DNA from 2 places in the Nocardioides sp. 616 genome. Region 2 is predicted to be linked to the other one. Evidence: predicted binding sites of a transcription regulator. Region 2 holds the regulator's gene; the other holds the start of a gene.
What was found. Region 2 encodes LexA, which represses DNA repair genes until DNA is damaged. Its sites were predicted from a motif close to TCGAACANNTGTTCGA; they were not measured.
Positions count from the first base shown of each region.

Region 1: a site for LexA is predicted at 1,569-1,584, ahead of C5H89_RS14080 (HNH endonuclease signature motif containing protein). Genes of this name have one in related genera too.

Region 1 covers NZ_POAG01000020.1:93,416-97,623, reverse strand. Annotated here, with positions in the region: gene C5H89_RS14095 (hypothetical protein) at 1-51, shown strand, start outside; gene C5H89_RS14090 (transporter substrate-binding domain-containing protein) at 209-928, shown strand; RNA gene ssrA (transfer-messenger RNA) at 1,105-1,474, opposite strand; gene C5H89_RS14080 (HNH endonuclease signature motif containing protein) at 1,722-3,038, shown strand; gene C5H89_RS14075 (amidohydrolase family protein) at 3,020-3,967, opposite strand; gene smpB (SsrA-binding protein SmpB) at 3,969-4,208, opposite strand, start outside.
Region 2 covers NZ_POAG01000010.1:75,744-79,951, forward strand. Annotated here, with positions in the region: gene C5H89_RS02285 (LysM peptidoglycan-binding domain-containing protein) at 1-298, opposite strand, end outside; gene C5H89_RS02290 (GNAT family N-acetyltransferase) at 641-1,432, shown strand; gene lexA (transcriptional repressor LexA) at 1,525-2,253, shown strand; gene C5H89_RS02300 (sulfotransferase family 2 domain-containing protein) at 2,310-3,041, shown strand; gene C5H89_RS02305 (ATP-dependent DNA helicase) at 3,035-4,208, opposite strand, start outside.

The DNA.
Region 1 (4,208 bases), on a different contig from region 2:
CTGTTCAACAACAGCATCCACACCACGAACGACGGGCCCAGCAACACCTGACTGAGTGTGTCCCTTTCGGGCCATACGGGTTTCCTTGTCTACCGGTTCCGACCCAAAGCCCGGGCGCCTGGACGACCAGACGGATGTCCGCACCCCCGACCGCCGGAACAGCACCCGGACCGGAACGTCACCGGACACGAGCGACAAGGCTGGCACCATGCGGCTCGTGGACATCACCAACGAACTCGCTCCAACCGGCACCCTGCGTGCGTCAATCAACCTCGGCAACCCGGTGCTCGCCCAAGGCACACCAGACGCTCCTGGCGGCGTCACCGTAGACATCGCCTGTGAGCTCGGCTCTCGGCTCGGGATCCCGGTCGAGCTGATCTGTTTCGACGCGGCGCGTGACTCGTTCGAGGCGATGTCTACGGGGCGGGCCGACATCTGTTTCCTTGCCGTCGACCCTGCCCGCGAGGAGACGGTCGCGTTCACCGCGCCGTATGCAGTTATCGAGGGGGTCTTCGCGGTCCCCGACGCTTCACCCCTCACCTCGGCTGACGACGTCGACCGACCGGGCGTCCGGGTCGGGGTCAAGAGGGGGTCCGCCTACGACCTGTTCCTCACCCGCACCCTGGCGCACGCGGAGGTGGTCCGCGGCAGCGAGGGCACCTCGGTGTTCACCGAGCAGCAGCTGGAGGTCGCTGCCGGCATCCGTCAGCCAATCGTCGACTTCGTTGCCACCTATCCCGGGACCCGGCTGCTCGAGCCGTGCTTCATGGAGATCCAGCAGGCCGTGGGCACCACGCGGACCCGCAGCCCCCAGACAGTCGGATTCCTGCACACCTTCGTCGAGGACCTGAAAGCCACCGGCTTCATCGCCGAGGCGCTCGTCCGATCAGGTAGACGCGACGCGACAGTCGCTCCGCCCGCCGCGTGAGGTCGGCGCAGACGGATTGCTTGTGACGGACTGGGCAGAACACGCACGTGAGCCGCTCCGACGGTGTCGAAGCGGCTCACGTTCAAGAGGGCTGCGTCTCGGCGGTGTGACCCACCGGGACCGGCAATTCTGCGAAGATCTGCGCGTTCTTCTGCGAAGACCCCGTGGTGGTGGTGTGGTGGAGCTGCGGGGAATCGAACCCCGGTCCTCGAGCGCCGATCCAGGTCTTCTCCGGGTGCAGTCTGTGTTGTCGCTTTTCTCGGCCCCGGCGCTCGCACAGACACGTCGCCGACAGGCCCAGTCAGGAAAAAGTCCCGATCACCCCTCCTGACAGGAAGCGATCAGCAAGTCTCCTAGATGAGGCCTGGGTCCGGGACGGAGACGGATGCCCGGTCAGACCCTTCGATCACTGCTCAGGCAGCGAGAGCGAAGTCGTTGCGATTAGAGTTGGCAACTGTGTTTTCCAGCGATCGTTTACGAGATGACGCTGGCTTCTCGACCCGCTTCCCCTGGAACTAACGTCCCAAGTCGAAACCGATCAGCCCCTCTTGAGTTGTGTCGTGCAGTCTACGGTGCCCAACCGGCAAAGCACGACCGGTATTCCACCGTGGGCGCGGCAGGGGAACTCTTGTGCATCTATTCGAACATGTGTACGATGAAGTCAGTGCACCGGGATGCCGGTGCCCGACGGGGTGACCACGGTCTCCCGGCATGGATAGGCCCTCGATGATGCGCGGCTCCAGACCGTTGCTGTCGACGGATTCACTGTCGTCGTCATGCCAGGAGCCGGTCCATGGAGCCTTCGTCCTCGAGTGAACACCCCGTGCTGGCGTGCACCGACGCGATCGTGGCGGCGCTGCGAGATGTCGCCGGCGCGGACCCGCTCTTCATGACCGTGGCCCAGAAGCGGCAGGCCCTCCTCGCCCTGGATCAGGCCACGACCCGGCTGCACGCCCTCCAGCTCCGGGTCACCGCTGCGTCTGCCGACGTCGCCGACGCGGAGGGACACCGCGACATCGCGGCTTGGCTCACCGCACGCACCCGCGGCCATCGAGCCACCCACCGGCGCACCCAGTGCCTGGCCAACGCCATCGAGCACCGGTGGCACGCACTCGGCCGAGCGCTGGACGAGGGCCGGGTCAACCCGGACCAGGGGCACGCCATCGCTCGCGCCCTGGACGACCTCCCCACGGACCCCGCCAGCGGAGTCACCTCCGTGATCCGGCACCAGGCCGAATCCCACCTGGTCGCCCAGGCCCGCCACTTCGGTCCTGCGGAGCTGGCGCGCCTCGGCGCCAAGATCCTCGAGGTCGTAGCGCCGGACCTCTTCGAGGACACCGAGCGCAAGAAGCTCCTGGACGAGGAGCGTAGGGCCCGCACCGGATGCACGATGTCGATCCGCGACCTCGGCGACGGCACTGCCCTGATCAAGGCGCGGGTCCCGAAGTCCGTCGCCACCCGACTCCAGAGCACGCTCGAGGCCTTCACCTCCCCGCGCCAGCGGGGCACGGGGTCCTCCAGCACAGGAGCATCCGGCAGCGGAGCGCCCGGCCCAGGATCGTCCAATGCAGGGGCGTCCAGCCTGTTGGGCGAGAAGGTGCCCTATCCCACGCGGCTCGGTCGCGCCTTCTGCGCTCTCCTCGAGGGGCTCGACCCCAGCCGGCTCCCGCTGCACGGTGGCGACGCCACCACGCTGGTCCTCACCATGGACCTGACCGCCCTGCTGGAGGGCCTCGGGACTGCCACCCTGCAGAACGGCGAGCGGATCAGCGCCGGAGAGGCCCGGCGGCTCGCCTGCACCGCGAAGCTGGTGCCCGCCGTCCTCGGCACCGCCTCAGAGCCCCTCGACCTCGGCCGCAGTGCCCGACTCTTCAGCCCCGCGCAACGCCGAGCCCTGGCGGTGCGCGACAAGACCTGCCGAGCGGCGGACTGCGACATCCCCGCCACCTGGTGCGAGGCTCACCACCTCACACCGTGGAGTGCCGGTGGCGCCACCGACCTGGCCGACGGCGTGCTGCTGTGCAGCCACCACCATCACCGCATCCACGATGACCGGTACCTGCACAAACGCCTCCCCAACGGGGACATCCGCTATGCCCGGCGCCGGTAGGAGCGCTGGAACAGTGCTGCGCCGTTCTCCCAGCAGACGGCCCGCAACCAGTCGTCCCCGAGGTCGAGTCGCTCCAGCGACTCGAGCTGGTGCAGGTAGGGGTAGGGGATGTTCGGGAAGTCGGAGCCGAGCAGCACCTTGTCCTCCAGGTCCGCCAGCCGCGGCAGCAGGTCCGGCGGATGCACCCCGCCCATGCCCGCGAAGAAGTCGGTGAACGCCATGGTGGTGTCGAGTCGGACCTGCTCGTACGCCTCGGCCAGCGCCAGGAACTCGGCGTACTCCGGGGCGCCCATGTGGGCGATGACCAGCGCCAGGCGCGGGTGCCGCGCCAGCAGCTCGGCGACCGGTCCCGGCCCCGTGTACGGCGTGGCGATAGGGCCGGAGCCCGCGTGCAGCACCACCGGCGTCCCGGCCTCGGCCAGCACGCCCCACGCCTGGTCCAGCAGCGGGTCCGTGACGTGGAAGGCGCCCACCTGCACGTGGACCTTGAAGACCTCCGCGCCGGACTCGATGCGCCTGCGCACGTAGTCGGCCGCTTCCGGCTCGGGGAAGAACGTGGCGCAGTGCAGCGCTTCCGGGGTGCGGCTGGCGAACCCCGCCGCCCAGTCGTTGAGGAACTCCGCCATGTCGGGCTTGTGGGCGTAGGGCAGCGCGCTGAAGTGCCGCAACCCGAAGGAGCGCAGCACCTCGACCAGCGCCTCCTCGGTGTCCCGGTAGCGCAGCGGCCACGGTCGCCCGATCAGCGGACCGGCACTGTCGAACTGCGCCCGGACCTTCTCGATCACCCGCGGCGGCAGGAAGTGGGTGTGGACGTCGAACAGTCCAGGGAGGCCCTGACGGCGGATCCAGTCCCGTACCTGCGCGGCCTCGGCGGCGAGCACCGCCCCCGTGGCTGGCGGGGTGGGACCAGCAGGAGCCTCGTGCGCCACGTCAGTCCTTGAACCCCTTGAGGCGACGCTGGACCGCCTGCTCCTTCTCGCGGTTCGCCTGGCGCTCCGCGAGAGAGTGCCGCTTGTCGTAGGCCTTCTTGCCCTTGGCCAGGGCGATCTCGACCTTGGCGCGCCCGTCCTTGAAGTACAGCTGCAGCGGGACCAGCGTGTAGCCGGAGTCGGAGACCTTGCGCTCGATCTTGGCGATCTCGGCGCGGTTCAGCAACAGCTTGCGCTTGCG
Region 2 (4,208 bases):
TCACGCTGGGCACGTCGCCGTCGGCGGCAATCTCCGACGCGATCCCCCACAGGGTGTCCCCCTGGCCCACCATCACGACCTCGGTGGGTGCCGGCGAACCAGCCTCGTCCGTCGCGACCGAGCGGGAACCGAAGAAGACCCCGAGGACCAGCACGGTCAGCAGGATCGCGGCCACCACGACCACTCGCCCACGACGCGTCAGGCGCACGCTCGAGGACCCCGACCCAGGACGGGCCGCCACAGGCAGGTCACGACCGAAGCGAAGCTCGCGGGTGGGGTTCAGCGTCATGGTGCTCATGGGGACCTCCGGGGGAAGTGGTCAGCCGGTTGGCTTGTGTTGATCTCATGTCTAGTGGTCTCCGCCGACAGTCCTGATCTGCGGACTGCGAGGAGTCGATCAGACGTTCGATCGAACACATGTACGAAGTTAGAGCACATGTTCGAATGAATCAAGCATCTGTGCGAACAAGTGTTCGACCGTGTCGCGGCTGCGAGGTTCGCCGGTCCTTACGCGCTGAGCGCGGATCCTCCGCGAAAGGGAGGAAAATGCACCACGAAACCCGACATTGCCTAGCGATTACGCCGATGTCATCAGTTTGAGGCATGCAACTGTCTAGGCGGCCCCCCTAGCGTCTCCCGCATGCGAGACACGCTGACCACGCCGATGGCGATCATCGAGGCAGACCTCGAAGCTCTCCAACAGGCCATGTCCCTCTCCCCCGTCTTCCAGACCACTCACGAGCCGGACGCGATCCTGTACTGGTCGCACCTGCCTCTTCCGGCGGGCAACGTGATCACGCACGCGCGCATCTCGGCGCGTGACGTGCCGACCCGCGTCCCGGCACTCCTGGGCCCCTACCTCGAGCGCGGACTCCCGTTCCGGTGGGTCACCACCCCCAAGACGACCACCCCTGCGCTGGAGGCGACCCTGGCGCAGGCCGGGATGGTGCCTCGCGAGAACCCGGCGATGCACCTCGCGCTGCAGGAGACCGTCGATCCCGGGACCCCGGACGACGTCTACATCGACGTCGCCTGGCCCGACCACCTCGAACCTGTCAGCTCCATCCTGTTCTCCGGCTTCGGCCTACCCCGAGGCACTGAGGCCGAGCACCTGCAGTTCCTCGACACCCTCGACCCTGCCGACACCCAGTTCTTCATCGCCCGGAGCCTGGTCACCGGCGAACCGCTGGGCGCCAGCACCATGCACCGCCGCGGCACCAGCGTGATGCTGGCCAACGTCAGCACCAGCGAGCACGCCCGGGGCCGGGGCGTCGCGAAGGCCCTGTGCGCCACCATGCTCAACCGCGCCGCGCACACCGAGGCCCGGACCGCCACGGTGCTCGCCAACGACGAGGGCTACCAGGTGTACGTCGACCTGGGCTTCCGCACCAAGTTCAACGTGGTGACCTGGGAGTGGCACCCGCAGACCTGAGGCAACACGCCGTTCGAACACATGTTTGAACTCCGGTCCGGCGACGACTACGGTGAGACCACCGAGATCGCACCACACCAGGAGGACACCGGATGGCCAACCCGCGCGAGACCAAGGGCAAGGTTGTGGCCCTGCCCGACGGCCCTCCCGACGCCACCGGCCTCACCCCGCGGCAACAGCGGGTGCTCTCCACCATCAAGGACGCGATCGAGCAGCGTGGGTACCCGCCGAGCATGCGCGAGATCGGCCAAGCGGTCGGCCTCACCAGCTCCAGCAGCGTGGCCCACCAGCTCAAGGTGCTGGAGGAGAAGGGCTTCCTCAAGCGCGACCCCAACCGGCCCCGGGCGCTCGAGGTGTTCCTGCCCGAGGTGATGGCGGCCCGTCGCGCCATGAGCAGCGATGAGGAGACGATCTTCGACCCCACCGGTGTCGGCGACGCCGCGCCGGCCGCCCGCTACGTGCCGGTCGTCGGTCGGATCGCCGCCGGTGGTCCGATCCTGGCCGAGGAGCGCGTCGAGGACGTCTTCCCGCTCCCGCAGCAGCTGGTGGGCGACGGCACGCTGTTCCTCCTCGAGGTCTCCGGTGACTCGATGATCGACGCCGCGATCTGCAACGGCGACTACGTCGTGATCCGGCAGCAGCCCGAAGCCTCCAACGGCGAGATCGTCGCCGCCATGATCGACGGTGAGGCCACGGTCAAGACGTTCCAGCGCAAGGACGGCCAGGTCTGGCTGCTCCCCCACAACGACGCCTACGAGCCGATCGACGGGACCCACGCCACCATCCTGGGCAAGGTCACCGCGGTCCTGCGCCGCGTCTGAGCAAGGGGTCGTCGCCACTCCGGAGACGAGGCGGCGGGTCGTGTAATCTCACGGCGGTGCGACGAAGCCGACGAGATGCCGAACCCGCCGCCCTCTCCTCCGAGCAGTTCCGCACCAAGCCTGACGACCGGTTCAAGCTGACCGACGAGAGCCAGGCCCTCCTCAAGGAGCTGGACCGCCACAGCGGCGCGTCCAGTCGCCTCTCCCCGTTGAGCTACAACCTCACCATCGGCCATCAGCACCGGTTCATCTGGTTCCGGGTGGCCAAGGTCGCCACCCGCACGATCCGCCACCACTTCACCACCCATGAGGTGCCCCTGGACGTGGACCACGCGATGCGGATCCGCTACCCCATCGACGTGTTCGGGGACTACTTCAAGTTCGCCTTCGTCCGCGACCCGTTGGACCGGTTCGTCTCGGCCTGGCACAACAAGGTCGTGGACATGAACTACTTCCACTTCGACGAGGCCACGCACCGCAAGATGCAGGACGTCGAGGAGTTCGCCCGCTGGGTGGCCGCCCAGGACCTCGGCCAGGTGCCGGGCACCGACCAGCACCTCGCGCTGCAGACCCGGCTCATCGACCTCAGCCAGGTCGACTTCGTGGGACGACTGGAGACCTTCGACGAGGACTTCGCCGAGGTCTGCCGCCGCATCGGCGCACCGGCGGTGCCGACGGTGGCCCAGAACCAGACCGGCTCCCCTGGCAGCACCCGCGAGGTCTCCGACTCGCTGCGGAGCCTGGTCGAGACGATGTACCGGCGGGACTACCAGATCCTCGGCTACTGAGCTGAGTCGCCGGCCAGCCGGGTCAGCGCCTTGCGCACCACCTGCGGGTCGGTCGTGGTCCACATCGGCGGCAGGCTCGCCTTGAGGAAGCCGCCGTACCGCGCGGTGGCCAACCGGGGGTCCAGCACCGCGACCACGCCGCGGTCGGTGGTGGTGCGGATCAGCCGCCCCGCACCCTGGGCCAGCAGCAGTGCGGCGTGGGTCGCCGCGACCTGCATGAACCCGTTGCCCCCGGCCTTGTCTGCCGCGCGCTGCCGAGCACTCATCAGTGGGTCGTCGGGCCGCGGGAACGGGATGCGGTCGATCAGCACCAGCTGGCAGGTCTCCCCGGGCACGTCGAGGCCCTGCCAGAGGCTGAGAGTGCCGAAGAGGATCGTGTGCGGGTCCTCGACGAACTGTCGCGCCAGCTCCGGCAGCTGCGCCTCGCCCTGGGCCAGGGTGGTCAGGTGCGGCAGCCGCTCGCGCACCGCCTCGGCGGCGGTCTCGGCGGCCCGCCGTGAGGAGAACAAGCCCAGCGTGCGCCCCTCGGCTGCGTCGATCAGCTCCACGATCTCGTCGAGCTGGGCCTTGCCCAGCCCGTCGCGTCCCGGCGGCGGCAGGTGGCGGGCGACGTACAGGATGCCCTGGCGGCCATAGTCGAACGGCGACCCCACGTCGAGACCCTGCCACGGCAGGGCGCCGTCGGCCTCGACCTCGGGCGCACCGGTGTCGATCCGCTCGGACGGCTTGAGCCCGACGCTGCCGGCGACCGTGTTGAAGTCGCCCCCCAGCATCAGCGTGGCCGAGGTGAAGACCACGGTCTTGTCGGTCAGCAGCCGGTCCCGCATCTGGCCCCACACCTGCAGCGGCGCGATCGCCAGCCGAGCGGGGATCCGGTCCCGCGCCTCGTTGAGCCACATCACGTCGGAGTCCTTGCCCGCCGCCATCCGCTCGGCGGTCGCGAAGACCTCCTGGGCCATGCCCTTGGCCTGCGTGCGGGCAGCGTCCACGTCGCCGCCCTCCTCCTTGCCGAAGGCCGAGGCCAGGGCCCGCGCCGCGTCGCGCACCAGCACCAGGGCGTCGGAGAGCTGGTCGGTGCGCTGGTCGATCCGGCCCGGGGGCGTCATCGCCAGCGCGTCCGCCAGCGCGTCCGCCGCGTCCGCCAGGTCGTCGGCGGGACTGTTGGCG